2 regions of the Flavobacterium panici genome follow, and region 1 is predicted to be linked to the other one. Evidence: riboswitches for the same ligand, from Rfam matches in the RefSeq annotation. Region 1 holds a riboswitch; the other holds the start of a gene.

Region 1 (16,289 bases):
AGTTGATGATATTTTAAAGCCTGATCGTACATAAACAGCTTTTCTAAGCAATTCCCCATTAAGGTATTACAGGAATAAAGCAATTTTATATTATCTGAATCTTTTAAGTATTCAAGACCTTTGGTTAATTCTACCTCACATTCTACATAATTTCCATCATAAAAAAGAACATAGGCTTTATTAAAATACATTTGCCCTAACTTGTCGTAGTCGTGAATTTTTAAATAAATTTTTTGAGCCTGCAGATAATAATAGTAGGCACTGTCTTTTTGGGAACTTTCATAGCAGTCGCCTATAAAATAAAGGGATTTTGCAATTCTGGAACTATCGTTTTCTTCTCTTGATAATTTCAAAGCTGTTACGCTTGAGGAATGTGATTTTTTTATATTATTTAAATAATAATATTCCTCTCCTGCTTTTAAATATAAATTTCTAACAACTGAGTCATTTTTTAGATGCTTTAAATTATTGACAAGCGAATCTAAATATTTCTCTTTTGCAGTTCCTGAAATTTTATTAAAGTATTCTGCATCAAAAGTATTTTGATTTTGATTTCTAATTTTTAATTCATCTCTCCTATGATAAAACACTAATAAAATTACTATTACTAATAGAAGTATTGGAATATATATTTTCGACTTCAATCTCAAAATGATACTTTATAAATTAAATTCAAATATATTATAAATAAAGAAGACTATAATACTTCAATATCAGTATTATAGTCTTCAGCGAATAGAGTCGAACATGTTTTATTTAATTTTTGGATTTAGCGGATCTCCATCTGGAGCGCTCACTTGTAAATTATAACTGATTTTTAAAGAGTCAATTGTTTTGGAGTTAACAGTTTCATCTTTGCTGATTTGGTTATTAAGCTTTTTTTTTTCGGATGAATTAAAATCTTGGTTGTCAAGATCATCAGTTGTACAAGATAAATTCATCATTAAAATTGATGCAAAAAGAATACGAATTACTTTACTTTTCATGGTGTGTTATTTTTATGTTTTTGCAAAAAAACATCCAAAAAAGTTGCATATTTTACGGAAAATCCGTAAGATTGTTTAATTTTGTTTAAATTTTACGATAATGTCACTTAATATTTTAATTGTTGATGATCATCCTATGACGGTAGACAGTTATGTCAACCTTCTGTCTGACGATTGCTTTGATACAGTTGAACCCATCTTCCTAAAAGAATACAATTGCGAGACTGCCTATAAAAAGATAATGCTGCTTGAAAAACAAAACACCAGACTGGATTTTGCTATTCTGGATGTTAATCTTCCGCCTTATGAAGAATTCAATATTGCTAATGGTATTGATCTGGCAATAACGATTAGAAAAGTGCTTCCTTCCTGCAAAATTCTATTACTGACAATGCATACCGAAGCCTTTATCGTAAACAGAATTATAAAAACTATTGCTCCCGACGGGTTTATATCAAAAAGTGAAGTTAATTTTGAATCTTTTCCGGCTATCTGCCAAAAAATTCTAAAAGGGGAAATAATTTACAGCGACGAGATTATCAAATCTCAGAAGAAATTAACGCACCGAAATTTAAATTGGGATGAATACGACAGCCAGATTTTAATTCTTTTATCTCAAGGCGTTAAAACCGTTAATATTCCAAATCATATTCCGCTTTCAATGAGTTCAATTGAAAAGCGAAAAGCAAATATTAAAAGCCATTTATTATTAGAAAAAGGCGGCGATACGGAGCTTATTAATAAAGCGAGACAATTGGGGCTTATATAAGCTTCAAAAGAAAGATTTGAAGCCACAAACAAAAACACAATAAAATAAAAAAGGCAGATGAAACAATTTCATCTGCCTTTTTTATATCAAATAATTAGTTGTCAAAGTTCAATTAACAACTCACAACTAACAATTATTATTACCATCCTTTCACAGCGCCGCCTTTAAACTCACGTTCCGCTGCAGCTTCAACCTCCGGAGATTGAAAAGCCTGTAAAAACTGTTTTACTTTCTCTTCGTTTTTATTGTCTTCACGACTTACCACCAGATTTACATAAGGAGAATCTTTATCTTCAACAAACAAGGCATCACGAGACGGGACCAATCCTGCTGCAGAAGCAAAAGTGTTGTTGATAATTGCAATCGAAACATTAGCGTCGTCTAAAGCACGAGGCAATTGAGGCGCTTCTAACTCTAATATTTTTAAGTTTTTAGGATTACTTACTATATCTGTTACTTTAGGTAATAAACCAACGCCATCTTTCAATTTTAATAAACTGTTTTTCTGTAAAAGCAATAACGAACGTCCGCCGTTTGTTGGATCATTTGGGATAATAATTGTGCTTTCATTTTTCAATTCAGAAAGGTTTTTTATTTTTTTAGAATAAGCCGCAATCGGATAAACAAATGTATTTCCGATAATGGCCAATTTATAACCACGCTGTTTAGACTGCTCATCTAAATAAGGTTTATGCTGAAAAGCATTTGCATCAATATCACCCTGACTTAAAGCTTCGTTTGGAATTACATAATCGTTGAAAGAAACCAATTCAACCTCAAGTCCGAATTTTTCTTTTGCAACTTTTTTAGCCGCTTCTGCAACTTTTAATTCTGGCCCGGAAGCTACACCAACTTTTATAAAATGCGGATCGTTGTTTTTACTTTTTCCGCAATTAGCTAAAACCAATGATAAAGCTAAAATTCCGGCTGTTTTCAAGAAATTTATTTTCATGACAATTCTATTTTTAATTTTAATTCCTAATTTTAATTGATACTTATCTGTGGTCAAAATGTTTTGATAATCTGTCTCCAATAAACTGAATAAGGAAAACCAAAATCACCAATAATGCCAAAACCGAATTCATCGTTATGGCATCATAACCAATATATCCGTATTGATAACCAACTTGTCCTAAACCGCCTGCTCCAACTGCTCCACCCATAGCAGAATAACCTACAAGAGTGATTAAAGTAATCGATGCTGCGTTTATTAATGATGGTAAAGCTTCTGGAAGTAATACTTTATATACAATCTGTAAAGGCGTTGCTCCTAAAGCTCTTGCAGCTTCAATTAATCCCGATGGCAGACCTAATAAACTGTTTTCAACCAAACGGGCGATAAACGGTGCCGCGCCAATACTTAACGGAACTAAAGCAGCACTTACTCCAATAGAAGTTCCAACAATAGCACGTGTAAACGGAATCATCCAAACGATTAAAATAATGAACGGAATGGAACGAAAAACGTTTACAATAACCGATAAAGTTCTGTTTAAAACCGGCCGATCCAGTATTTGATTTTTTCTGGTAAGGAAAAGTAAAACTCCCGTTGGAAGTCCGATTAGGAAACCAAAAAAGCCAGACACAAAAGTCATAACAATAGTTTCCCAGGTTCCATTTAATAATAAAGCGATAATAGAATCAGACATAACCTATGATTTCTGTTTTAATGTGTTTTGAAATAAAATATTGAATGGCAGCGTCGTAGTTCTCACGTTTCCCTGATAATTCGATCAGCATAACACCAAAGTTTACATCTCCGGCCTGATCCATTTGGGCGCTTACAATTTTGAAGTTGGTATCAAATAATCTTGAAACTTCTGAAATTACAGGTTCATTTACCGATTTTCCGGTCATTTCAAGCTTTAATAACGGATTTAAGCTTCCGTTATCTGCCTTTTGTAATTTCTCCTGATAAACGTCTGGAATTTCCAAATGAAGTGAAGAAGCAATAAACTCTTTTGTTAATTCATGTTTTGGATCAGCAAAAATTTCGCCTACACTTCCCTGCTCAATTAATTTTCCGTGGCTGATTACCGCAACTTCATCACAAATAGATTTTACAACTTCCATTTGGTGCGTAATCAATAAAACGGTAATATTTAAACGACGGTTAATGTCTTTCAATAAATTCAGGATTGAACGTGTGGTTGCCGGATCTAATGCACTTGTAGCTTCGTCACACAATAAAACTTTTGGATTATTTGCCAAAGTTCTCGCAATCGCAACTCTTTGTTTCTGTCCGCCGGAAAGGCTTGCCGGATAATCATTTGCTTTTTCAGCTAAACCAACTAATTGCAATAATTCTAAAACACGGGTTTTAATTGCTGCTTTTGGAGTTCCCACCAATTCAAGCGGGAAAGCAACATTATCAAAAACAGTTCTCGAAGAAAGCAGGTTAAAGTGCTGAAAAATCATCCCTATTTGTCTTCTTTCTGTAGCCAATTCAGCATTTGATAATTGCATCAAAGCTTTTCCATCTACAATAATTTCTCCAGAAGTTGGTCTTTCTAAAAGGTTTACACAACGAATTAGTGTACTTTTTCCAGCTCCGGAAGTTCCAATAACACCAAAAATTTTCCCGGGCGGCACCTTTAGCGAGACATCATCTAAAGCAGAAACGATTCTGTCCTTTTGATGAAAAGTTTTGGTAACGTTTTTTAATTCAATCATTTGTTCAATTCAGGTTTAAAAACAAAAAAGCCTTTCATAATTATTTGAAAGGCTTTTTGAAATAAATAATATCATTTATATATAAGCCAAACAATCATAAAGCATCCCAGCACATCATGCTGCAGCTATAATAATTATTCATTTTCTGGCTATTATTTCTCATTGTTGCTGCAAATTTAAACAGATAATTTTAATTTTAGTATAAAAACCATTAAAACTTTTATTAACCTATCAAAATAGTAGATTACTATAACGATTGCTTTGATTTAAAGCTTCTCTGCTTGGTGTTAACGACCAATTTGTCATTCCGAGGAACGAGGAATCGCACTAGAAACTCCGTACAGATTACCGCCAGTCTTGCCACAGATTAAAAGGACTAAAAAGATTTTTTCACGCAGATTTGGCAGATTTGAGCAGATTATTTTTCTGAATTTATTGCAAAAAAAATTAATCAATCTGCCAAATCTGTAGAATCTGCGGGAGGCAAAAAACTTTGCGGTTAAACATCAGCAGAATCTGCGTGAAAAAAAATCTAAATTTTCATGATTAACTTTTTTCCTTCCGTTTTATTCTCACGAAGTATTCTATGGGCGTTTCTAATTCTCCGACTACTAAAATAGCAGGTGGCGTAATTTTTTCTCGATCCAAAAGTAACCTTAGCTCATTCAATCCGTTTTTATAATAATCGTAACGTTTTTCAAGTCCGTAGGCATAATTGGAGATGTTTAAAATTGAGGCCCCTTTACTAAAAAGAATTCCTCGCGATTCCGGAGTAGAAAAATTGGTTACATCAACATAAGTTCCATTGGTTTTTAAAAGTTTTGCAGCAATTTCTGCCACGTTGTTTCCAACCAAATCAACTGCAATATCAAATTTTTTATTTCCGTTTAAGGAAAGAGCAGCTTCGTATATTTCTTCTTTTTTATAATTGATGATTTGTTTTGGTTTTACACCAAGGTCAATTAATGCGTTAATACTACTTTCATTTCCGGCTGTAACTACAAAATTTTGAAAGCCATTTGCCAGAAGCAGTTTCACAAACATATTCCCAACTCCGCCCGCAGCGCCTGTAATTAATATGGAATCAGAAAAGCTGGCATTTATACGTTTAAAGGCTTGCAAAGATGTTAATCCTGCTGATGGAATTGCAGCAGCTTCTTCAAAAGAAATATTCGCAGGTTTATGCACTGCAATTGCTTCGGGAACGCAAATATATTCTGCGTAAGTTCCGTTAGAACCCATACTTCCTGATCCGCAGAAAACAGCATCGCCAATTTTAAAATCAGTTACGCTTTTACCAATTGCAGATACGATCCCTGAAAACTCTCGACCCAGAATTGGAGAGTGCAAAAGCTTTCTTTCAGATCCGTCTTCCGTCATTTGATAATCAATCGGATTAAAACCTGAAGCTTTAATGTTTACTTGAATCTGATGTTCTTCGGGCTGCGGAATTTCTACATTTTCTAATTGAAATTCCTGGTTTTCCTGTAATACAATTGCTTTCATTTTTATTGCTTTATTATACAAAAGTATAGCTGTTTAATTTTTTAAACACATAGAAACATAGTTTTTCTTTGTGGTAAAAGGCGTTTCACTTGTTTTAAACAAACATAGTTAATCAATGTTTGTCATTCCGAGGAACGAGGAATCGCACTAGAAACTCTATAAAGTATGTCGCCAATCTTTGGCGACTTACGCATGCGATTCCTCGTTCCTCGGAATGATAAACATGCTTTTTAAATTTCCTTTGTTTAAACAACATAACTATGTGTTAGAAACTAGTTTCTTTTTATCAACTTTTATAAAAACTAAAAAAATCTATGTTTCTATGTGTTTAAAAATTTAATCCAGCTTAAACCATTCATTTACTTCTTCAGCTATAGTTTCTTTAATTTCAGGATTTTCAAATTCATTTGTTACTGAATTATATTCGTAATCTTTCTTCCATTTTTTATAATGTAAAGATACTTGTTCAATCGCATCGCAAATAAAATTAAGCTCATCATTTGTCATAATCGGATGCAGCGACAAACGTACCCAGCCGGGTTTATTAGTTTGATTTTTCTCTAAAAGTTCGTTTGTAATTTGTGCTGATTTCTTTTCGTTTATATTGAATAAATAATGCGCATAAGTACTTGCACATGACCAGCCTCCGCGAACCTGAATTCCGAAACGGTCATTTAAAAGCCTTACAATTAAATTATAGTGAATATCTTCGATTATAAAAGAAACACAGCCGATTCTTTCTGTTTTTAAATCTCCTAAAATTGACAAACCTTTTATTTTTTGGAGTCTTGAAAAACAAAGAACAAGTAGTTCTTTTTCTCTGTTTTTGATGTTTGAAACCCCCATTTTTTCTTTTAATTCTAAAGCTAAAGCAGCTCTTATTACTTGTAGAAAGCCTGGTGTCCCGCCATCTTCTCTAACTTCTATGACCTCGCTATAACAATACCTTCCTAAAGGATTGGTCCATTTTACATTTCCGCCGCCCGGATTATCCGGAAATTCAGATTTGTATAATTTTTCATTAAAAACCAAAACGCCGCAAGTTCCTGGTCCGCCTAAGAATTTATGCGGAGAAAAGAAAATAGCATCTAATTGTTGTTCCGGATCTTTTGGGTGCATATCGATTTTGACATACGGTGCCGAAGCTGCAAAATCAACAAAACAAAGTCCGCCGTTTTGATGCATGATTTTGGCCAATTCGTGATAAGGCGTTATAATTCCTGTAACGTTGGAACAAGCCGTAAAAGAACCTATTTTTAAGCTTCTGTGAGCATATTTTTTAATTTCTTCCGAAAGAATTTTGGGGTCGACTAAATTATTTTCATCTGGAGGTAAAATCACAACATCGGCGTTGGTTTCATACCACGAAACCTGATTCGAATGATGTTCCATATGCGTTATAAAAACAACTGGTTTATCATTTTCATACTCTTTTCGCAAGCGCATAATGCGGTGTAATTTTGATAAAGCTGCCGTCATTCCGGTTCCTGTAGTCACCAAAACATCAGAAGCATTTGCGTTTACTGATTTCTTAATTATATCTCTCGCATATTGATAAGCGTGCGTTGAAGTCTTTCCTGTCTGACTAGAAAGTGAATGCGTATTGGCAATCATTGGACCAATTTTATGGAGCATAATATCCTCAATTGGAGCGTATAATCTTCCGCTGGCAACCCAATCTGCATAAAGCAGGTTCTGCTTTCCGTAAACGGATTTAAAGCGGTGATCTACTCCTATTGTATTTTCTCTAAATTTAGAGAAGTAACACTCCAACTCGATTGGTTCTGTTGTCTCAATAGCATTCATTTCCTTTATCATTTTAATTAACTAAATTTATTATTGATTGTTTTTTTAAAACACATAGGAACATAGTTTTTCTTTGTGGTAAAAGGCGTTTCACTTGTTTTAACTAATCCCGATAGCTATCGGGACTATGTGTGAAAATCTAGATTTTTTTAAATCTCTTATTTAGAATATAATCTATGTTTCTATGTGTTTAAAAAAATTAATTTGCCTGTCCTAAAAGTGATTTAAGTGTAGTCTGTAATTCTTCTCCGTGAAGGTTTTTCGCAACGATTATTCCTTTTGAATCCACTAAATAATTTCCGGGAATCGCTCTTACACCATATAATTTAGCAATGGCACTGTTCCAAAAAAGTAAATCAGAAACATGAGTCCATGTCAAATTATCATCCTGAATTCCTTTAATCCAGTTTTCTTTCTTTTTATCTAAAGAAACACCTACGATGTTAAATCCTTTGTCGTGATATTCTTTGTAAGCCGCCACGATATTTGGATTTTCTCTACGGCAAGGCCCGCACCATGACGCCCAAAAATCAACTAAAGTATATCCATTTAAGTTTTCTGAAAGACGAACTGGTTTACCTTGCGGATCATTAGCAGTAAAATCTGGGGCTTTTTTACCAACAGCTAATCCGTCTAAAACAGTAACCAGTTCTTTTAGTTCTTTCACGTAAGTGGTACTTTGCAGGCTTTTATCAAGCAAAGCAATGTTTTGAGTAATTTGTTCTGGCGTTAATCTATACGACCAGTTTCTGTATAAAACATAAGCCGAAACAATAGATTTAGGATTTTCTGTAATGAATTTACTGATTTCTACATCTTTTGATTTTTTATAGGCATCGAATAAATTCTGAGATTCAGAACCTTCAACTACAGAGCTTGTATAATATTTCTTTGGGCTTAATTTTACTGTAATAGGCGTTTTTTCAAGGAAAATATACAATGGAGAATCTTGTGTGTTTACGCTTAAACCGTATAATTCTGGTGTTTTAACTTTAGTCTTGAAACTAAAACTTCCGTCTTTTACTTTTACCGAATCAATTGTGGTAAACATTTTATTGTGGAATTTTTGCAAATACACATATTGAGCTACTGTATCGACAACAGTTCCTTTTAATTGTAAATTATTTTCTTGTGCCTGAGTTTGTGCAACTCCAAGAAATAAGGCAAAACATAATAGTATTTTTTTCATTTTATTTTGATTTTAAGGTGATGATATGATTTTTATTATCGTTTTAATATTGGGACAAAAGAATTCCTTTAAGCCAATTTATAAAGGCTTTTAGCAAATGATTTTTAAAAAGAAATGAGAGAGAATTTAATGCTTTCGCATTCGGAAACCAGCAAGACTATATTCTTCGAAGATTGAATTCAAAAGTTCGTCACTGTCGTGTAAAAAATGTAGTTTGGTTTTCATTTTAAAAAATAAATAATTTCAACAATGATGATCTTATTCAGATTTGCGACAATCTTTCTTATCTGTCCCGCAAGACGGGAAGGATTTAGCACCTTATTTGGTAACAGGTTGCTAAGACTTCATAGGGCCTACTCCCTCAGTCTTTCTGGATAAGTATCATTCAGAATTTTTCTGTGATACAAATATATATTAATTCTACCGAATTAGTAGTATTTAAATTTATTTTTTTTGAATTTTAATTGAAAAACATTTTATACAAAATACAAATAATTGATTTTCAAACAATTAAATCAGGGTATAATTTTTAATAATTCCTTGTTTTATAATGGAAATTCATACGTTTGATAGAATAAAATTGACTAATTCTGTTTTTTACTGTAGAAAAATCATAAAAAAACTCATTCCGTTTTTTGAAATGAGTTTGTATTGAAACAGAAATTACCGTACCGCTTGTCATTCCGAGGAACTATGACTTTAATCCATCAAAATACGCCGTAGTTTCTTCAATCAAAGAATGCATCAATTCTTTTGCTTTGGTATGTTTTAAGATTGGCGAAATTTGTCCTCCCCAAAATAATATCATATCCCATTTTTGCTGGTCGAGTGCAGCTTTTCTCAATGGAGAAATAAAAGTAGTCTGTAATGGAAAAGGCAGAATATTCGATTCTTTTCCAATTATATCTTTTGCAATTCGGCTTGTAATGCCTCGACCTAATCTTCCCGTGTATGCGCGTGAAAGCGTTGTATATTTTGCCGCATCAGAAAATAACATTTCTCTGTGAATTGGCAATGCATTCGATTCATCTACAGCTAAAAAAGCGGTTCCTATTTGGGCTGCGCTTGCGCCTAATGTTAAGGCTGCGGCAACTCCTTTTCCGTCGGCAATTCCTCCCGCTGCAATGATTGGCGTTTTTATTTTTTCTCGAATTAATTGCAGTAAAACAAAAGTTCCGGTTACAGATGCCTCGGCGTTGGTTAAAAAAGAAGGTCGGTGTCCGCCCGCTTCAAAACCCGAAGCAATAATCATATCAACTCCTTTACTTTCCAGAAAAATAGCTTCATCAAGAGTTGTAGCTACACCAACAGTAACAATTCCTAATTTTCGCAATTGTTCTAAAACATCATCTGAAGGAACACCAAACATAAAACTGAAAACCTTCGGTTTAACATCTAAAATAACTTGCAATTGGTTTTCGAATCTCGATTGAAACGGCGCTGGTTTTTCCGGTAACGGAATTCCAACTTCGTCATAATAGGGTTTAAAAAGTGCTTTTGTTTTTTCAAATTGCTCATCGGTTAAACCACCATCCGGAATGTCATGATCGGAAACCCAAAGATTAATGTTATATGGCTTATCTGTGGCTGCTTTTATTTGTTTATCAACTTCGTAAATTTCCTGTGGACTTAAAGTGTATGCGCCGTAACCGCCTAATCCGCCAAGATTTGAAACCGTCGCTGTTAATTCTACCGTTGATAAATTACCCCCAAAAGGGCCTTGCAAAATTGGATAGTCAATTCCTAACAGTTCCTTAGCTTTTGTATTGTACCACATAGCTTCAAAATTTTAGTTATTTATTGGTATCAGTCAACATTTTATTGACGATAAGCCATTTGCCATTAATCTTATGGAAAGATAAAAAATCCCTATAATTAAAGTCGTACATTTTAACATTTAATTCCGCTACAGAGATAGAATTTACAACACTTATATGCAGAATTTCACCTTTAAAAGGTTTGCCTGAATCCTTTGGACTTTGTCTGTTTTTAACGCCGTCTAAATACAAATCAACGGTTTTGAAATATGGCTGTCCTTTTATATCTCCGAAAAGTAATGTCCCGGGTTGAAAAATACTGCCAAGCAATAATTCATCACCTTCATAAATGCCTTTAAAATAAAAGTTTTCTATTGCATCGGTAATAGCCTGAATTTCTATTTGATTTTCCATTTTACTAGTATTTTGAGCTTTTATGCCCTGAAAACTCCAGAGCATAAAAGCAGTTAATAATATAGTTTTCACCTTAATTTAAATTGTGTCCTGCACCTTTTCCGCCATCAACATTTATGATTGATCCGGTAATAAAATTGCTTTTAGCAACTGTGTAGACCATTTCAGAAACATCGTCGATCTCACCTACTCTGTTTAATAAATGCAAACCAGCACTTTGATCTGCGTTATCTCCGTGCATTGGCGTACGAATTACACCCGGCGCAACGGTATTGAAACGAATGTTTTGTTTCCCGAATTCTGCCGCTAACTGAATCGTTAAGGCATGAATTGCTCCTTTACTTGCAATTGGAGCCGAAGCAGGCCATCCGCCTAAACCATGATTTACAAGAGGAGTTCCGATATTGATTACAACCCCGCCTTGTTGTTTCAGCATTTGCGGAAGCACAGATTGTGTAGTGAAATAAGTTCCTTTTAGATTGGTTTTCAAAAATGTATCTAAATATGCTTCATCCACTTCTAAAAATGGTTTGCTGGCAAAGATTCCTGCATTGTTAACCAATACATCTACAGAACCAAATTTTTCTAAAGCAATTTTAACCAATTGTTCTCCTGTTTTTTTATCGCTTACATCTCCGGCAAACATCGCCAGATTTTCGCCTGCACCAAATTCATCGAAAGTTTTTTCTAATGAAGATGCTGTAACGGAGTTTATAACCACATTATCGCCTCTGTCTAAAAAATATTTGGCGATTCCTTTTCCAATACCAGAAGCTGCTCCGGTAACGATTATTGTTTGTTTTTTCATGATGTTATTTTTTATCGGCTGTAATGCCTTTTTCTCTTAATACTGATACTTGTTCTCCTGCGTAACCCCAATCGTCTAATTCAATTTCCTGAATCACAACGTGAGTTAAATGCGGATCTTTATTTAATACTTCTGTAATCAGGTTGGTAATGCCGCTGATTAATTCTTGTTTTTGCCCGCGTGTTACTCCTTCGCGGGTCAATTCGATTTTTACGTAAGGCATGATAATTAGTTTTTAGATTGTCCTGTAAAAACAGCTTCGGCAGTGATATTAAAATCTAGCTCAAAGTCGTTGTAAATTAATGTGTCTCCCAAATCTTTGAAGAAATTTCCTGAACGGAATTTGATATCGTATTTGGTACGATCGATTATTAATTTACCTCCAAGTGAAAGGGTATTGTTGTCATTGTTTACTTGTGCTTCAAACCCAACAAGATGTGTAATATCTTTTATAGTCAGGTTTCCTTCAAGATGATACGTTGTGCTTGATATTTCTTTTACGTTTAAAATATCTAATGTCGCTGTTGGGAATTTTTCGATTGAGAAAAAATCATCAGATGCAAGGTGTCCTGCAAATTGAGTGTTCGTTGCCGGATCTGTTACATCCAGAATTTTAATAGAAGTGGTGTCGATAACAACATTTCCTCCTTTTATTTTTCCATCATTAAAGATGAAATTACCATTTTTGATACCAATTGTACCATTATGTGCACCAGTAACCTTTCTACCAGTCCATTCTACGCTGCTGTTTGAGCTTACGATTTCAAAATTTATTGTTTCCATTTTTTGTTGTATTTAAAAGTACAGTACAAAGGAACGGCGACTATGGAAATCGGTTACGTGATGTAGATCACATTCTTATTTTGGAGGTTCAAAGGTGCAAAGGGACAAAGAGACAAAGGTTTTTATATTGATATCGAATTTAAAATATAGCCAGCGGTTTCAACCGCTGGAACGCAAAGTATTGCCATAATCAAGATCCCTGTGGTTGAAACCACAGGCAATATTTTTATAGCGATAAAAAATCTGCGAGAAACAAAATCTACGCAAAACAAAAAAATAACCCGTAAAATCCGTGGGCTACAAAAACTAAGAATTATAAAGTCGGCTAAGGGTTTCTCTCGAAACTCCTAAATAAGCCGCAATTAAATGCTTTGGAACTAAATTGTATAATTGAGGATATAAAGCCAAAAGTTCTTCGTAACGAATTTTGACATTATTATTCATAAAAGATAAAAGTCTTTTTTGAGAAGCGATGTATCCTTTGTTCGTTCTCCAACGGAAGAAATGTTCCACCTGATGAAATTCGGCACAGAGTTTTTCACGGTCGGTGTTAGAAAGGCAAAGCACTTCGGCATCTGTAATGCAATCAACATTTATAGCGGCGGGAGTTTGGTTGTAAAGTGCATTATAATCAGATGTCCACCAGGTTGGCATCGCAAACTGCAGAATGTACATTTTGATTTCATCATTTATATAAAAAGCTTTCAGACAACCCGAAATCACAAAATACTCACAATCGACTTTATCGCCTGCGCTGATAATCGTTTGCCCTTTTTTAAAAGATAAGGATTTGAAATGCGAAAAGAAATAATCAAACTCTTCCTCTGTCAGCGAAACTGTTTTGGCGATATGTTCTTTTAAAAGTGTTTTGGCTTCCATTTTAAATGGTGACTATTGGGTTTGAAAATCTTTTGTAAAGTTATAAAATCAAATGAACTTATTGATTGTCTATTTCGGATTTGAATTTGTCCGTTTCACCAAAATATGAATATGAAATCGATTGCCGTTGCCGCAAATTTGTCCTGTTTAACAACTTAAAATTTAAAATCATGAATGCAAAAACAACAAAAATTATTTATTGGACAGGAATTATTTTAACTTCTTTATGGTTTGGTGCCAGCGGATTTTTTGAACTTACAACCAACAAATTGGTTTGGGAAATTACACAACTATTAGGTTATCCGGCTCATTTTATTTACATCCTTGGTGTAATGAAAGTTTCAGGCGTCATCACATTATTAATTCCGAATAAATTATTACGATTAAAAGAATGGGTATTTGCGGGAGTATTTTTTGACATTATTTTCGCTTTCTTTTCAAAATTGGTTGTATTAGGTTTTCCTGCAACTATTGATGCAATTATTGCTTTTGTTATGGTAAGTGTTACTTATATAATGTTTAGAAGATTATACAGTGTAACTTATACTGCACGTTAATTTTTTTTGCCACAAAGACACAAAGGCACTAACTTTTATTTCATGCAGATTAAGCAGATTGGACAGATTATTAAAAAAATATCTGCCCACATCTGCTTAAATCATTTTAAAATCTGCGTGAAATAAAAAAATCCATTAATCCTTTTAATCTGTGGCAAAAATAAAACTTAGCGCCTTTGTGTCTTCGCGGCAAAACACCCTTGAGCCTTAAAACAAATAAATTTGAGCTTTTCAACAAAATAACAACCTTCATTCCCGCCGTAAATTTGTAATGAACTTAAAAACACAATTACAATGAACAAAATATGGTTTATTACAGGAAGCTCTCGAGGATTAGGACGTAATCTTACTGAAGCAGTTTTAGAAAGCGGAGACAAAGTAGCAGCAACTGCACGAGACATTAATCAGTTAAATGATTTAAAAGAAAAATTTCAGGATCAGATTCTGCCTTTAAAATTAGATGTTACCAATTATGATGAAGTTCATGAGGCCGTAAATAAAGCTGTTGAGCATTTCGGAAGAATCGACGTATTGGTTAACAACGCCGGATTCGGAATTATTGGTGCTGCAGAAGCGTATACAAGTGAACAAGTTAGAAGTCAGTTAGAAACTAATTTATACGCGCCAATTGAAATTACACGTGCCGTTCTGCCTTTTATGCGTAAACAAGGTTCTGGCCGAATTTTACAAATCAGTTCTGTTGGCGGACGTGTTGGGAATCCGGGTTTAACAATGTATCAGGCTGCGAAATTTGGTTTAGGCGGATTTACTGAGGCTTTGGCCAAAGAAGTTGCTCCGCTTGGAATTTTGGTTACGAGCGTTGAACCAGGCGGATTCCGCACGGATTGGGCAGGCGCATCGATGACGTATGCCGAAGATATTGAAGGCTATGAAATGGTGAAACAACGTACCGATTTCTTTAAAGGTGGAAATTTTGTTCCGGTTGGAGATCCTGAAAAAGCGGCTAAAGTGATGGTTGATCTGGCTTCAGATCCAAATCCGCCTGTACATCTTGTTTTGGGAAGTGAAGCAATTGGAATTTTACAAAATGCTGATAAAAACAGAACGGAAGAAATGGAGAAATGGATGAATGTAAGTTTGTCTACAGATCATGAAGATTCTGGAAGTTTTTTTGATTCAGCTCAGGGAAAATGGTATACTGGTAAGAAATAAGCATTATCAATGGTTAATGCATAATTTTTTAAACACATAGGAACATAGTTTTTCTTTGTCTATAAAGGCGTTTCACTTGTTTTGAACAAACATAGTTTGATACTCTCTCGCAGATTTTGCAGATTACACAGATTAAATAAAAAAAAATCTGCTTGATCTGCTAAATCTGCGGGAAACATTATTTTAAGTTTTTTGTTTAAAACACAAAACTATGTGTGAAAATCTAGATTTTTTCAAACATCTTTTATTTAGAATATAATCTATGTTTCTATGTGTTTAAAATAATCCCAACTTTAATTTTTATAAATTTGTGATATGAACGATTCAAAAATAAATCAGAAAACCTCGCCCATTGCGTATTCCTGCTATTACACACAAAATCGTGAAGGCGAGCAATTTGCTGCACAACATGTTTTGAGTTTTCAGATTTCGGGAATTCTGACTTTAAATAACGGGAATAAAGAATATGTTTTTAACCCAGGCGATTTTAGATTTATCCGAAGAAATCAGCTCATAAAATTCATCAAACAACCTGATCCCAATACCGCTTTTCAGTCTATTTCTATTTATTTGAATCAGGAAGCACTTCGTGATTATTCGATACAATACAATCAAAAAACAAGTTTGATTAAAAGCCCGGAAACTGAAATGGTTTTGCAGTTAAAAGAAGTTCCGTTATTGAAAAGCTTTATGAATTCGCTGATTCCGTATATCAACGAAGACCAGCTTATTACCGAAGATCTTCAGACGTTAAAAGTAAATGAAGCCATTACGATTTTACTGCAATGCCATCCTGAATTAAAAGATATTTTATTCGACTTTAACGAACCCGGAAAAATTGATTTGGAAGCATTTATGAAAAAGAATTTTCATTTTAATGTTCAATTAGATCGTTTTGCTTATTTAACGGGAAGAAGTCTGGCAACTTTTAAAAGAGATTTCCAGCGTATTTTTGATCTTTCCCCAAGTCGTTGGCTCATTCAGAAAAG
Region 2 (16,289 bases), 2.9 Mb from region 1:
CTCCAGAGTCTAACAATGCAGCAAAAGTAGAGTATATTGCAGCCATTCCGGTTGCAAAAGCATAACCAGCTTCGGCACCTTCCATTGCACAAACTTTGTCTACAAATTCTGTTGTATTTGGGTTGCTGAAACGAGAGTAAATATTTCGGACTTTTTCTTCTGTAAAAGAAGCTCTCATATCCTCTGCATCTTCAAATATAAAACTTGATGATAAATACAAAGGAGTTGAATGTTCCTGAAATTGTGTTTTTTCTAAATGTGTACGTATGGCTTTAGTTTCAAAACCAAATTCTTGTTCGTTCATTATGTTGTGTGTTTAAAAGATTTATTTCGCAGAGTTTCACAAAGTGATCACAGAGTTTCGCGAAATAGTCTTTCATTATTTAATACTTAGCCCAAAGAATTATCTAATTCTTAAATTGACTAATTTTCTAATTGAATGTTGTTTAAAACAACTTTGTAATTGATTGTTGCTGTTGGTTCTACAGTTTTAGCAACTGAGCAGTATTTCTCAAAAGAAAGCTGTGCGGCACGCTGTGCTTTTTCTGGATTGATATCGCCTTCTAAATAAAAAACCACATCGATTTCTTTAAAAGGTTTAGCTTCATCAATCTGTACGCGTGTTCCATCAACCTCAGCGTTAAAAGAAGTGATTTCCTGGCGCTGCTTTTTCAAAATCGAAATCATATCTATTGCACTACATCCTGCAACGCCCATTAATACCAACTCCATCGGACTTGCGCCTAAATCGCTTCCGCCGAATTCGGCTCTGCTGTCAACGTCAACTATATGTCCGCGTTCATTTTTAAGTTTAAAATGAAAAGCGTCATTTACTCTGTTCAAAGTTACTTTCATGTTATTTTTCTTTTTTTTTAATTCAATTTTCCGCAATCTTGTCATTTCGAGGAACGAGAAATCGCACCAGATTGTCGACAAAGATTGAGGGCATTTTGTTGTGGAGTTTCGTGTGCGATTTCTCGTTCCTCGAAATGACAAACTAAACTCAATTAGAACAAATCTTAAATCTAAACTCTAAAATCTGCAATCTAAATTCTAAAATCAATTACCCTTTATCAGATAATCTCAAAATATCTCCAAAAACTCCTCTTGCCGTTACCGCAGAGCCTGCACCAGCTCCCTGAATAACAATTGGACGATCTCCGTAAGATTCTGTGTAAATTTCGAAGAAAGAATCAGAACCTTTTAAACCACCAAGAGCAGTGTCTGAAGGAACAGAAACTAATTTTACTTCTAGATTTCCTTTATCATTTTGTAAATCACCAGACAATTCACCAATGTATCTTAATACATGATTTGGTTTTTGATCGGCTTTTATTTTCTCGTAAATTGGATCGAATTCTTTTAATTTCGTCAAGAAATCAGCAACATTTCCTTCACGTAAATGTTCCGGAATCAGGTTTTGAATGGAGATTTCTTCAAACTCATTTTGTAAATCTAATTCTCTCGCCAAAATCAATAATTTTCTTCCCACATCATTTCCGCATAAATCCTCACGCGGGTCTGGTTCTGTATATCCGTTATCAATCGCTTCTTTCAGAATTTCGCTGAACGGAACATCTTTTGCAGAGAAATTATTGAATAAATAACTCAACGTCCCTGAGAAAACTCCTTTAATTTTTGTGATATTTTCACCAGAAAGATGTAATAATTTAATCGTATCAATTAAAGGTAAACCTGCGCCAACATTGGTTTCATACAAATAATTCTTTTGGTTTTCTGCCAAAGCTTTTCTCAGTTCTTTATAAAAACCATACGTCAAAGTATTGGCCACTTTATTTGAAGAAATCAAGTCGAAACTGCTTTCTACAAGCGGAACATAATTTTCTACAAATGATGCACTTGCCGTATTATCAATCGCAATTAAGTTCTCTAAATGATACTCATTTGCATAAGCGATAATATCTTTGATTGTATACGGTTCGCCTTTAGTTTCAATGTCATTTTTCCAGCTTGAAGTTACGCCACTTTTATTTAAAAGAAGCTTTTTAGAATTCGCAATTGCGAAAACATTCAGCTTAATATCTTTACGTTTTTCAATTGAAGAAGCCGATTCTAAAATTTGATTGATCAACGTTCCTCCCACCAATCCGTGACCGAAAATCGCGATGTTGATTTTTTTAGAAACTCCAAAAATCTCTCCGTGAATAACATTTAAGGCTTTGTTTAGTTCTTCTTTCTTCACAACCAAACTCACGTTTTTCCCCGTAACAGTGTTGTTGAACAAAATTGGAACTATTTTATTTTTGATTAATGCAGTGTATGGTTTGTGGAACGTACTTAAATCCTGTCCAATAATCGAAATTACCGAAACATTATCCGTAACCGTAATTTGGTTTACATCTTTAGAATAAAAGTCGTTTTCAAACTCTTTTTCTAATTCCACCATTGCCAATGTTGCTTTTTCTTTTGCCACAACTAATCCGATTCCTCTTTCTGAAGAACCTTGCGAAATGATACTTACACTGATGTTGTGATCACCCATTACTTTAAAAATACGGGCATCAACGCCAGATTTTCCAAGTAATCCGCGTCCTTCAAGATTTACAAGAGAAACGTTTTCTAAAACAGAAAGTGTTTTAATTCCTTCTTTTTGAGAATTTGAAGTGATTAATGTTCCGTGGTTTTCGTGATTGAATGTGTTTAAAATACGAAGCGGAATATTTTTTTCTAATAAAGGAATTATCGTTTTGGCGTGCAGAATTGTTGCTCCAAAATTCGCTAATTCGTTTGCTTCATTAAACGATAAATATTCGATTTTTTTAGCATCAGCAACTAAATCCGGGTTTGCTGTGTAAATTCCGTCAACGTGTGTAAAGTTTTGAAGTTCTTCGGCATCCAGATAATTTGCGATTAACGAAGCGGTATAGTTACTTCCGTTTCTTCCTAAAGTTGTCGTGTCGTTGTTGTTGTTTGAACCAATGAAACCTGTAACGATATTTACTGTTTCACCGTTATGAAGTTTGAAATAGTTGATAACGTTTTTCTTTGAAAGTTGTTCCAAAGGCTGAGCGTCACCAAATTTAGAATCGGTTTTTAATAATTCTCTTGTGTCAACGAAATTGGCAGGAATTCCTTTTTCTACTAAAATTGAAGTCAATAATTTAGCCGAAAGCAATTCGCCTTTAGACAAAATCTGATCTTTGATTTTGTTGCTATAATCGCCAATTAAGCTTACTCCTTCGAATAATTTATCTAAAATATTAAATTCTTCAGATAAATCAACTTTCGGATAATCTGAAGTCTGGTATGCTTTAAAGCTTTCTAAAAGCGGTTTGTAGTTTCCGTTTTTGGCAGCAATTCTTAAAATATCTTCTAATTCATCTGTCGCATTTCCGCGTGCAGAAACAACCACGGCAATTTTTTCGCCTTGATTTACTTTATCAGAAATGATTGAAACTACTTTGTTAAGCCCTTCTCCGTTTGATAATGATTTACCACCAAATTTTAATATTTTCATTTTATTTTGCTATTGTTTCTGCCTTAAAAATATCGGCAAGTAAATGATCTAATTGTTTGTACTCGATTAAAAAAGCGTCATGTCCGTGAACGGAATCAATTTCGCTGTAAAAAACATTGTTTTTAAATTTCTTTAATTCATTGTAGGTTTCCAGATTTTCTTTTGGTGTAAAAAACAAATCTGAATTAATAGCCACGATATGAATCGCAGCGTTTGATTTGGATATTAACGTTTCGAAATCCTCACTATTTCGGGTAATATCTATAGTTTTAAGCAGCTGATTCATCAATTTGTATGATGCTAATTGATAGCGCTGCTGTAGTTTTTTTCCGTGATGTGCCAGCCAGCTTTCAATATTAAAAATCAAAAGATCCTGATTGATGGTGCGTTGGAATTTTTCTTTGAATGATTCCGGAGATCGATAACACAACATGGCGTGAATTCTGGCATCTTCAATTGGTTTTGAAGAATTGTTCAGAATTTGTTCTTGCAGAAAACAATTAGCAATCATCCAGTCGGTCGATTTCCAGTCGGTTGCAATTGGGATTAAATGTTCAGTAATGTTGGGTTCCAAAGCCAGGATCTCCCAGGCAATTCCACCGCCAACAGAACCGCCGATGATGGCAAATACCTGTTCAATACTTAAAGCTTTTAATCCTTTGATCAAAAGCTTAGCGATATCTCTGGTTGTAAAATCCTGATAATTTTCGATTATAAACGAATCGTTTCCGTTTCCGGGAACATTAAATGCCAAAACTGTATATTGATTGGTATCGATAGTTTTTGCTTCGCCTATTAAATCATTCCACCAGCCGTTTTCTCCGGTAACGTGAGCGTTTCCGGTTAAGGCGTGATTTACCAAAACAATTGGGGCAGTATACAGCGGTTTCCCGGAAAGTGTAAAACTTAACGGTAACGACGGATACAGCGCACCACTTTCGGTGATGAAATCTTGAATTATAATGGGACTTGGTATATTTTCCAATTTCAAATCTATTTATTATTGATTTGTATGTGGAAATATTAGAAAGAAAGTCTAGAGTTGAAACTAGAAAAATTCTTGTTGTTATCTTTCCACGTTTGGACGTGGTAGAATGCAGCACCTTCTTCGAATTAACGAAGGGTTGCTAAGGATTCATCGGGTCTAATCCCTCCTCCTTTCTTTATAACATTTCAATACGTTTTTGAACTTAACGGTGCAAATTAACTACTAATTTCTTAAACTAACAAATTTTAATGAAACTGATTACTCAATTTCTTAAACATAATTCAATCAGAAACTTTTGTACGCACAAAATTACCGAACATTATGCCCAGTAAAGTCATGCAGGTTTTAACCTATTTTATGGCTGCTTTTCAAGTTAGATGAAAAGGGTTTCATTTTCTTTTGAGTACATCAAAAACAATAATGAATTTGGTGCTTTTTTCTCCGCTTTTTTATCTGTTTCAGTTACACCGAAACTTGGATGGATTAATTCGTTTACAGGCGGCGGATTGTTTCTTTCAGCTTTTGCACTTCTGTACCCTGTAAGTTTTTTTCTTAAGTAAGTTATTGCGCTCATATTATTAAGTTTAAGTTAGTTATTTTTTAATCTTTATATTTCCTTTAATTCTTTGTTATGCTTGCCAAACGGAATAAAAAAACCCTTTTGGATTTTAATACCAAAAGGGTTTAAGTTTTTATAGAACTTATATATACTTTTAGTATCAACAGACGTGTACACAAATACGTGCGACATTAAACATCATGTTCATCTGTAGGGACTTATTCATTTGCGATTTGACAGTTATTTTTAAAAAATCTTGCATTTACTTTTCTTTAAAAAGCTTTTTTTAGATGTGATTAAGATCTCAAAAGCTATATTTATTTTAACAATTAATCAGCTGTTTTTAACAGTTCTTACTTGTCTTACAAATGTGCGAATATTTTTTCAATATTCCAAGTTATAAAACCCTATTTTTTCTTAAAAAACGTTAAAAAACAGCTTTTTATCGTTAAAAAACATCCTACAAAATTACAATTTGAACCAAACGAAGTATAATCTTACAAAAAATAACTTTACTTTTTAGTTTCAATCTGTCAAAGAACTACTAATATTACAACCACTTATAGCCAGACTGCTTCCTTATTTTTAATCTTTTCAGCTACTTTTAAAATATCTGTAATTAAACCTCTTGAAATGGCCTGTTTGCATGGCGACGCACTTTGTAGTACAATGGGTGTACTGGCATAAGATTGGGTATAAATTTCAAAAATAGAGTCGGAACCTTTTAATTGTCCAATGGCCGATGTAATAGGTTCTGAAACTAATTTTACTTCTAATGTATTTTTCTCGACATCAAATTCTCCTATATATCTTAAAACATGATTGTCTTTCTGGGTTATTTTGGCAATCTTAAACGATCGGTCAATGGCATCTTTATTAAGGATTCCGTTTTTCTCTAAATGTTCTTCTCCAATAAGAGGATTGATTTTAATATCTGAAAATTCGAATTCTTTGCCTATTTCACGGGTTAAAATCAACAGTTTTCTTGCGGTGTCATTTCCGGATAAATCCTCTTTAAAAGTAGAGCGCATTAATCCGAGAAGGCTTGCGTCTTTTAAAATAGATGAAAATGTGTTTTCTTCGGCAGAAAAACGATTAAAGACATAACTCAGATTATCTGAAAATACGCCTCTAATTTTGGTGATTTTTTCTCCTGAGAAATACAAATCCCTTAAAGTCTGCAAAACAGGAAAACCGGTATCGACTGAGGTTTCATACAAAAACTCTTTGTCATATTTTTTAAGATTTTCTCTCAATTGTTTATAAAGATCAATGGGCAGTGTATTTGCTTTTTTATTGACAGCAACAATATTAAATCCGTTTTCGATCAACGTATTATAATGACCAATAAGTTCATCACTTGCGGTTGCATCAACAGCGATTAGATTTTCGAACTCGTTTTCTTTTGCAAATTCGACAATATCCTGCACTCTAAAAGGAACAGCCAATTCTCTAAAATTGGTTTCCCACGCATATCCCACACCTTCTTTCTCGAAAAAGGCAACGGTAGAATTGGTAATTATTGGAAAGTGAAAATCGACGTTTTTACTTTGCAGAAAAAACTCCTGACTTTCTATAATCTGATTGATTAATGTACTTCCTATATTTCCTATTCCGAAAAGGATAATATTTATTTTAAGCTTTGACATAATTTTAATTTTTTAAAACATATCTGTAATTAGTAAACCATATAAGTAATATAAGTTCATTTAATTATCAACGTTTATAATTTTAGACGTTCCAATAAATTGGTGCGTCTCTACAATGAACTTATATACCTTATTATATGGTGAAACTTTTATCTTGATTTCTTTTTTCATAAAAAATCACCTCTAGCAGAACTCACGCTGCTAAAGGCAATTTTTCAAACAAAAAACAAAAAAACCTAATTTTTATTAATACTGTACTGTGACTGAGTTACGCTTTCAAAAACCAATTGTAAGTCGGCAATTAAATCCTCTACATCTTCTATTCCAACTGAAAGTCGGACTAAATCTTTTGAAACTCCTGTCGCCAATTGCTCTTCTTCTGACAATTGCTGATGCGTAGTACTCGCCGGGTGGATAATCAACGATTTTGTATCACCAATATTAGCCAGAAGTGAGAACAATTTTGTTTCGTCTACCACTTTTTTAGCAGCATCAAAACCTCCTTTTAGTCCAAAAGTGATCACGCCGCTTTGTCCTTCAGGAAGATATTGTTTTGCTAAATCATAATATTTGCTTGATTTTAAACCTGGGTAATTTACCCAAACCACCTCATCTTGTTTTTCTAACCATTCGGCCAGAACCAAAGCATTTTCGCTGTGTTTTTTAATTCGGATTGGTAAGGTTTCTAGTCCCTGAATAATCTGGAAAGCATTAAATGGACTTAAAGCTGCTCCAAAATCACGTAAACCTTCAATTCTTGCTTTTGCAATAAAGGCGGCATTTCCTAAAGCTTCGTGATATACTAATCCGTGATATCCTGCAGAAGGTTCTGTAAATTCAGGGAATTTTCCGTTAGACCAGTCAAAAGTTCCGGCATCGATGATCGCGCCGCCTAATGAAGTTCCGTTTCCGGCAATATATTTTGTTAAGGAGTGAATTACAATATCGGCACCATATTTAATTGGGTTTAATAAATAAGGTGTCGCAACTGTATTATCTACTATAAATGGCACTTTGAATGCTTTGGCTTCCGCCGAAATTCCTTTTAAATCTAATACATCCAGTTTTGGATTCCCCAGTGATTCTACAAAGAATGCTCTGGTATTTTCTTTTGCTGCTTTTGTGAAGTTTTCAGGCTTTGAAGGATCTACAAAAGTGGTTGTAATTCCTAATCGCGGTAATGTTACACTTAATAAGTTATACGTTCCGCCGTATAAACTATTTGACGCTACGATATGATCGCCGGTTCTTAGCAAAGTCAAAAAAGTTGTTGAAATTGCCGATGCTCCAGATGCTGTAACTACAGCTCCAATTCCGCCTTCGAGAGCTGCTAATCGTTGTTCTAAAACATCATTTGTTGGATTATTTAATCTGGTGTAGATAAAACCGGCTTCGGCAAGACCAAATAAATTAGCTGCATGATCTGCGTTATTAAATACGTATGATGATGTTTGGTAAATTGGCACTGCTCTTGTTCCAGAATTTTTAGTTACATCATGTCCTGCATGTAATGCGTTTGTTGCAAATTTTTGTGTACTCATGATTTCTTAGTTTTTTAAATATTGTTAATACTATATAAAGTGGTATTTGACTTTGAAATTGATTTTTGAAATTGAAATTGTCAATTGATTTACGCAAAAGGAAGTTCTCCTTCTATTTCAAGATCATACATTTGAAACAGTAATGATTTTTGGCTTTTTCTATCTTGCTCCGATTTTATTCTGACAACTTCTTTTGTGATCTCTTCTGATCTATTATTGTTTGTTTGAGAATCGTTTCTCAATAAATACTCTATGGCGATTGAATTTAGTGTTTTCATGATTTTAAAATTTTAAGTGTGGAAATGAAAAAAGCCCTTTCGGATGGCGACCAAAAGGGCTTATAGTTTAACTATAACAAAGATTTTATCTTTTTACTTTTGGCAACAGCAAGGTTGGATGCACATTTGCATCATACTACAACACATCATATTATTTCTTGCTATTGTTTTCATTTTAATTTAAAATTTAATTCTTTTTTAAACTCGACTAATTCGATAGAGTAAATGTAATATTTATTTATTTAACTGCCAAATAAAATTTTGATATTTAACGTTAAATTTTTGTAAGTCCCTAAAATGCTGGCTTTCTTTTTAAAAATTGACCACAGATTTTACAGATTAAACGAATTGGCACGGGTTTTCTTTTTTAATACCAACCCTATGTAATATAAAAACCATTTACATGGATTGAAAAGGTTAGCCACAGATTAAAAAGATTACATTGATTTTAAAAATCAGTGCTAATTCGTTTAATCCTTAAAATCTGTGGTCTATCTTATATTAATCCAATTTTGTCAAAGATTACATTGATTAAAAAAAATCAGTGCTAATCCGTTTAATCCGTAAAATCTGTGGCCTATTCTTTTTGCTTAGAATTTAAAGCTCAAACGCGCAAATCCAAATCTTCCGTTTAATCCAAATTGTGATACGGCTCTTGAATACGCAAACTGATTTGCATTTGTCAAGTCTGTACTTGGCGCCGGAGATAAAGTTGGAGTTGTATTTGTGAAAGCCGGAGTTGACGGATTATTTCTGTCCGGATAAACGTCTCCTATATTATTAAAACCAACAGTTGCTCTAAAATGTTCGTTGATTTGATATCCAAAAGATAAATCGGTAACCAGTTTTGCGCTGTATTCAGGATGCTCGTATACAGAAGCAAATCCATCTAAATTAACATCTGTTGCTCCAGGATCTGTTACTTTTCCGAAATAACTGTTTCTTAAATAAATATCCAGTTTTTTGATGCTAAAAGTGGTTGTTAAGTTCGCTTTCAATTTCGGAATTGCTTCTTCTAAATACACTCGGCTTGACTCAGGAAAAAATGAATATATATAAGGATCTCCACCTGCATTCACAATAGATTGCGGAATATGTAAATCTCCTACTCTTTTTGTTTCGTTATAACTTAAAGCAAAATCATTTCTGATCACAAAATCCTGAATTACGTCGTATTTTTGAGAAATTACGACATCAATTCCTTTTGTTTCAGAGTCGATTCCGTTTGTCCAGAACGAAGCTCTTTCTACACCTTTCAAATCAAAAGCTTGTTGAAACAATGTCAAGGCATCTTTTTGTGTTTGTGATGTTGCGGCATTTATCTGCGCATCTGTAGGTCTTGCATATTGTCCTGACAAGACAATTCTGTCGTTGATTCTTGTAAAATAAGCATCGGTTGCGATTGTAATATTAGCTTCCGGAATTTTAAAAGTAAATCCTGTGCTGATGCTTTTTGATTTCTCTGGTTTTAAATTTTCTACACCAATACTTTTTGCCGCCTGAGAATCGTTTGTAAAATATCCAACCTGATATGGAGATCCGTTAATGAACTGAGTTGAGCTTGCTTCAAAGTATTTTTGTTGTAAGGATGGCGCTCTAAAACCTGTTTGTCCAGAAATTCTCCAGTTGATATTATCATTTAGTTTTAAAAGAGAAGCTAGTTTAAAAGTAACCGTACTTCCAAAATCTGAATAGTTTTCATAACGCGCCGCTCCGTTTAAAAGCCAGTTTTCGGTTGCATTTAATTCTAAATCAATATAAGCTGCACCGCTTCGTCTGTCTCTTTCTTTAGCATCTGAAGGCTGAAATCCTGAAAATCCCTGCGCTCCCGCTCCACGTTTGTTTCCAAAGAAATCTGTAACAATTAAAGGTGAAGTAGTTGGTAAAACTCCCGAAACTAAAGCTCCGTTTACATCATATAATCCGTATGAAGCTTCTTCTCCTTGTTTGATTTGGTAATTTTCATATCTGAATTCTCCACCAAATGCAACGTTTAAACCTGCAAGGAAATCAAATTTTCTGCTGAAATCTAAATTCGTTGTGCTTTGTAAAAAGGAAACTTTTCCGGCATCAAAACTTGAAGGAGAATTTACGCCCAAAGTTGCATTAATCGTATTGTTTACATCATATTTAAAAGAGTTTGTCCCCAGGTTTGAACTCAAATCTGTATCAAAACCAAATAATTGAGTATTTACTCCAAGCGCTGCAGAAGCATCTAAAATTCCAGATTCGATTTCCGGTAAAAATCCATTTTCATAGACTTGCGTGAAAGTTCCTGAACCATTTGGGAGTCTGTTAAAAGCATAAGATTTTCCATCTCTATACGATACTCCACCAAATGAATACAATGAAGTTGTTTCTGTTAAAGGATATTTTGCATTATAATAGGCTTGTCCCGAAGCCAGTTCTGACTGACCAACACTCATATTATAGTCTGCTCTTTCTTGTCCTCTGTAGGCTAACTCATTATTGGTAACATCAAAATTAAGTGCGGTCTGTAATTGCGTAATTGTTGTTGCAGATGAAATTGCAGTTTGCTGTGCCGGCGTAAAATAACTTACCTGCGGTGCGTATTGTTGTATCGAACTTATAATTTGTGCCGAATTTGGAGTCGTATTGATATTACTGAAAAGCGAATTGATCTGAACTCCATTTTGAGCCGCTCTGTTTTCTACAGCATTATAGGCATTAAAAATTCCGTTATTTCTAATTCCTGCGCGGCTTGTTGCTTGTCTTGTTACGGCTGTTCCGGTAACATTTAAAAAACTTCCCGGTTTTCCTAATGATGTTCCGTAATTTAAATCGACTTGTACCGTTTGTCCGTCGGCTCCGCCTTTAAAATTGTTAGATCCAGATGATAAATTAGTTCCGTATTGAATGCCTCCCGAAAGATATTTAGCGTTCTTTTTCAATACAATATTGATTACTCCGGCAATAGCATCAGAACCGTATTGTGCCGCGGCTCCATCTCTTAAAACTTCGATTCTTTCAATGGCAAAAGATGGAATCGCATTTAAATCTGTCCCTACAGATCCTCTTCCCGGTGATCCATTTATGTTTACTAAGGCACTGGTGTGTCTTCGTTTTCCGTTTACTAAAATTAAAACCTGATCTGGGCCTAAACCTCTTAATTGTGCCGGATCAACGTGGTCTGTTGCATCGGCAGTTGATGTTGCGTTACTGGTAAAGGATGGTGCAACATAATTTAAAATCTGGGTTACGCTGGTTTGCGGCGCTCCTTTTGTTATTTCAGAAATATTAAAAACATCAACCGGAACCGGCACATCTGTTTTTACTCTATTTTTATTACGAGTTCCAATTACGGTAACTTCTGACAGTTCGTTATTCTTTAAAGTATCCTGCTCAGTTTTATTATCCTGAGCATACAGGCCTGAAAATGTCAAAAGACCTAAAACGATTAGTACATTTTTTTTCATTTCTTTTTGCTGATTAATTTGTTTTTGGCTTAAAAAAAATTCTTACAAGTTTAATTTTCGAACAAAAAAAAACCTCTGCGGCTGGCAGAGGTTCTATATATGTTGTTGAAAATAAACTACAATAGAGTCTCTGCGGAGGATTCCGGCATCTTACAAGACATCATATTGCAAATTGTAAATTTCATTTTGTTCTGTTATTTTAACGAGGCAAATGTGCAAACTATTTTTTAACTGACCAAACAAAAACAAAAATATTTTCTATTACCCTATCAAATTAGTATATTACTGTTAAATTTCTGCTATAAAAAATAAAAAAAGTTGAACTTTAATTTGCAAATCAAAATGGTTTTATACCTTTGCACGCGAATACAGAGGAAAAATTTGAACTGATTGCAACCTCTTCATAATGAAATGATTCGTTATGGATGCCGAAACTAAGATTTTGGTAGTAAAAAATGCTAAAGCAGGAATTCTCCTTTAGCACTTTCAGCAATTACTTTTCCTCGCTTAATGTTAATTTAATAAATTATTATGGCTTATTTATTTACGTCAGAATCTGTTAGTGAAGGGCATCCAGACAAAGTTGCAGATCAAATTTCGGATGCTTTAATTGATAACTTTCTGGCATTTGATGCTGACTCAAAAGTAGCTTGCGAAACATTAGTTACTACAGGTCAGGTTATTTTAGCAGGTGAAGTAAAATCGAATACTTATCTTGATGTACAACAAATTGCACGTGAGGTAATCCGTAAAATTGGATATACTAAAAGTGAATATATGTTTGAAGCAAATTCTTGTGGAATTCTTTCAGCAATTCACGAGCAGTCTGCAGACATTAACCAAGGTGTTGACAGAGCTAAGCCAGAAGAGCAAGGTGCAGGTGATCAGGGAATGATGTTTGGGTACGCTACAAATGAAACTGAAAACTATATGCCTCTAGCTCTTGATTTATCTCATAAATTATTACAAGAGTTAGCGATTTTAAGACGTGAAAATAAAGAAATCACGTATTTACGTCCAGATGCTAAATCTCAGGTAACTTTAGAATACAGCGACGATAACAAACCAACTCGTATTGATGCGATTGTTATTTCAACGCAGCATGATGATTTTGATGAAGAAGCTGTAATGCTTGCTAAAATCAAAAAAGATATTATCGAAATTCTTATTCCTAGAATTATCGCTAAAAACCCAACTCACGCGCATTTATTCAACGATAAAATCAACTACCATATTAACCCAACAGGAAAATTCGTTATTGGAGGACCTCACGGAGATACTGGTTTAACAGGAAGAAAAATCATTGTTGATACTTACGGTGGAAAAGGTGCTCACGGTGGTGGTGCATTCTCTGGAAAAGATCCAAGTAAAGTAGACAGAAGTGCTGCTTATGCAACTCGTCATATCGCTAAAAACTTAGTTGCTGCAGGTGTTGCTGACGAAATCTTAGTTCAGGTTTCTTACGCTATTGGAGTTGCTGAACCAATGGGAATTTTCATTGAAACTTACGGAACTTCTAAAGTAAACTTAACTAACGGTGAAATCGCTAAAAAAGTAGAAGCTATTTTTGATATGCGTCCTTACTTTATCGAACAGCGTTTGAAATTAAGAAATCCAATTTATAGTGAAACTGCTGCTTACGGACACATGGGACGTAAACCAGAAACGGTTACTAAAACTTTCTCTGCTCCAGGCGGAAACGAAAAAACGGTTACTGTTGAATTGTTTACATGGGAGAAACTTGATTTTGTTGACCAAGTAAAAGCTGCTTTTGGACTATAATTCATAGCTAAACACGATTAATATTTTTTAATCTTACTTATATATATTACCCCGAATTCTATTCGTTTAGAGTTCGGGGTTTTTATTTGGTTATTTGATGGCATTTGCTTTTCTTAGTACAAATTAACTGACCAAAAAATGAGTAAACTTCCATCGTTACAAAATGTTCTGAATGCCACATTAAAAACTGTTCTGAGATTTCCTTTAGAAACTATAACCGCAATTTTAGGTACTGTTTTCGCTATTTTATTTATTAGGCAAGATCGTGTATATGATGATGAATTCTACATCAAAGCCATTATGAGCTGCTCATTATGTCTGGTATGGTTTGTTTCTGCAAGTTTGTTTTTTGCTGCAAAACACAAAAACGGTATAATCCGGTTTGTAGTTAGTTTATTGTTTAGTGTACCATTAGTCGCTTTTGTATTTAATTTTGGAGAAAGAATCTCAGAGGTTGAAGCGCAGCAGTTTTTTGTATTCAGCCTAGCTTTACATTTATTGGTTTCTTTTGCAGGTTTTTTACCAAGAACTTATAATCAGGAAGAGTTTTGGGAGTTTAACAAACAGCTTTTTTTACGAATTCTTACGGCTGGCTTATATAGTATAGTTCTTTATACTGGTTTAGCTTTAGCAATTTTAGCCGTAGATAAATTATTTAAAGTGAAGTTTGATAGTAAAATCTACGGATATCTATTTTTTACTATTGCCGGAATTTTTAATACTGTTTTCTTTTTAAGCGGTGTTCCTGAAACCAATAGTAAAGAATATCCGCTTCGTTTAAACTATCCTAAAGGACTTAAAAATTTCACTCAGTTTGTTTTATTACCTTTAATAAGCATTTATTTGGTGATTTTGATTTGTTATGAAGCCAAAATCCTTATCACACTTTCATTACCTGTCGGCTGGGTTTCTTATCTTGTTTTAGCATTTGCAATTGTTGGAATTCTTTCTTTTTTACTGGTTCATCCTATTGCAAATGAAAATGGGAATTTATGGATGCGAACTTTTAATCGCTGGTTTTATTTTTTATTAATTCCGTTATTGGCATTATTGTTTTGGGCTATTTTATACCGAATCAATCTTTACGGATTTACACACGAACGTTATTATGTTTTCTTATTATCAATTTGGCTTACTATTGTTGTAGGTTATTTTCTAATCTCAAAATATCCAAAAATAAAATTCATTCCTATAAGTATGTGTCTGGCAGGATTGCTTTCTATTGTGGGTCCGCAAAGTGCTAATTCTGTTTCAAAATACAGTCAATTATCACGGTTTGAAAGTTATCTGCAAAAAGCTGAAAACAAAAAATTGACTTTTGAACAAGAACAGGAATTAAGCAGCATTGTTGATTTTTTAGATAAAAATTATACTCTTGAAGATATGCTTCCGTATGCAAATACGAAATTAGATACGTTATATAAAAAAGACAAAGATCCCGGCTCATATAAGATTATGGAAAGTTTAGGTCATGAGTACAGATCCAGATATGATCGAAAAGATGATGCTGACGATATTTTTAATTATTATTTCTATGAAGATACTGATGAAATAGTAGATATCCACGGATATGATTTCATAATCGTTTTATACAAAAACAGTCCATACGAGTGCAAAAGCTGTTTAACTATTGGCAAGAATATTTATTCTATCAAATCTAAAGCTACAGATTATGGTCAGGATTTAATAATCAATCAAGATATTATTCCGCTAAAAATAAACGATTTCATCAATTCATCTTCTGGCTTTAATAACAATAACTCAGACAAAAAAATTGAGCAGCGAATTGAGAATTCAAAATACACTATTTTACTAACTTATTTGAGTGCAAATGGAGATATTGAAAACAAGAAAAAAACTCCAGAAAATTACCAGATCAAAGTGATGGTAGGTATTAAAAAATAAAAAAGAACCCGACAAAATTTAAAATCTTGTCGGGTTTTCTTTTTATAAGTTTTGAACTTTAATACGTTCCGTTTTGCATTTTTGAAAGCGTTTCTTTTATATCGCTTGCGGTTACTTCTTCAACTTCCGGAGTTAAATATTTTACTGCCAAAGTCTGTGTTGCAATTGCTTTTTCTTTTTGACCGTCTTTATAATATAATTGCGCCAAAGTATCTAAATAATACGGATTGTTTTTTGTTACAACTAAACTGTATTCTGACCAAACAATAGCACTTTTTATAAATGAAGCATTCTGAGGTTTTAAAACCACAGTCCATGCCGTAGAATTACAAAGGTTTGAATGATAATCTTTAAAAGCATTCCATCCGTCATAAGAATAACTTGAAGTTGGATCTAACGAAGTATATATGACATCTAATTTTTCAATTGGGCTTCCTTTTTCTGAAGCCAAGTTGGAGTCAAAATAACTGCTAAAATCTTTTAGGAAATTCGTATTTGAACCGTCTTTATCTTCAATTTGGCTTAAATAATCAAAATAATTTCGGTACGATTCAAAATTTCCTTTTCCTAAAGCAATGATCTTTTTATAAATAGAAATATTCTTTTCTTTATTTACTTCTCCCGAAGTTCCTTCCTGAGAAATATAAGTGTTTTGCTGTAATGCAGAAGAAA

Evidence for each region. Region 1 has a riboswitch for S-adenosylmethionine ahead of NLJ00_RS19890 (TlpA disulfide reductase family protein). Riboswitches for the same ligand answer to the same signal wherever they lie in the genome.
Region 2: it holds a riboswitch for S-adenosylmethionine, as region 1 does, so the genes downstream of both, NLJ00_RS07900 (alpha/beta fold hydrolase) here and NLJ00_RS19890 (TlpA disulfide reductase family protein) in region 1, are expected to answer to the same signal.

What each region holds. Positions count from the first base shown of each region.
Region 1 covers NZ_CP100437.1:4,698,575-4,714,863, forward strand. The annotation lists gene NLJ00_RS19850 (tetratricopeptide repeat-containing sensor histidine kinase) at 1-644, opposite strand, end outside; gene NLJ00_RS19855 (hypothetical protein) at 753-986, opposite strand; gene NLJ00_RS19860 (response regulator) at 1,087-1,755, shown strand; gene metQ (methionine ABC transporter substrate-binding lipoprotein MetQ) at 1,895-2,707, opposite strand; gene NLJ00_RS19870 (methionine ABC transporter permease MetI) at 2,751-3,404, opposite strand; gene metN (methionine ABC transporter ATP-binding protein MetN) at 3,397-4,428, opposite strand; gene NLJ00_RS19880 (NADP-dependent oxidoreductase) at 4,975-5,934, opposite strand; gene NLJ00_RS19885 (aminotransferase class V-fold PLP-dependent enzyme) at 6,271-7,740, opposite strand; gene NLJ00_RS19890 (TlpA disulfide reductase family protein) at 7,940-8,929, opposite strand; SAM riboswitch class I at 9,210-9,310, opposite strand; gene NLJ00_RS19895 (NAD(P)H-dependent flavin oxidoreductase) at 9,621-10,706, opposite strand; gene NLJ00_RS19900 (nuclear transport factor 2 family protein) at 10,723-11,100, opposite strand; gene NLJ00_RS19905 (SDR family NAD(P)-dependent oxidoreductase) at 11,174-11,908, opposite strand; gene NLJ00_RS19910 (tautomerase family protein) at 11,913-12,131, opposite strand; gene NLJ00_RS19915 (YceI family protein) at 12,137-12,691, opposite strand; gene NLJ00_RS19920 (Crp/Fnr family transcriptional regulator) at 12,998-13,570, opposite strand; gene NLJ00_RS19925 (DoxX family protein) at 13,741-14,127, shown strand; gene NLJ00_RS19930 (oxidoreductase) at 14,422-15,300, shown strand; gene NLJ00_RS19935 (helix-turn-helix domain-containing protein) at 15,616-16,289, shown strand, end outside.
Region 2 covers NZ_CP100437.1:1,774,118-1,790,406, reverse strand. The annotation lists gene NLJ00_RS07915 (trans-sulfuration enzyme family protein) at 1-304, opposite strand, end outside; gene NLJ00_RS07910 (OsmC family protein) at 424-855, opposite strand; gene thrA (bifunctional aspartate kinase/homoserine dehydrogenase I) at 1,064-3,478, opposite strand; gene NLJ00_RS07900 (alpha/beta fold hydrolase) at 3,480-4,463, opposite strand; SAM riboswitch class I at 4,542-4,650, opposite strand; gene NLJ00_RS07895 (hypothetical protein) at 4,840-5,040, opposite strand; gene NLJ00_RS07890 (homoserine dehydrogenase family protein) at 5,586-6,674, opposite strand; gene NLJ00_RS07885 (O-acetylhomoserine aminocarboxypropyltransferase/cysteine synthase family protein) at 6,911-8,215, opposite strand; gene NLJ00_RS07880 (hypothetical protein) at 8,305-8,493, opposite strand; gene NLJ00_RS07875 (TonB-dependent receptor plug domain-containing protein) at 9,084-11,930, opposite strand; gene metK (methionine adenosyltransferase) at 12,462-13,712, shown strand; gene NLJ00_RS07865 (DUF4153 domain-containing protein) at 13,851-15,617, shown strand; gene NLJ00_RS07860 (hypothetical protein) at 15,676-16,289, opposite strand, start outside.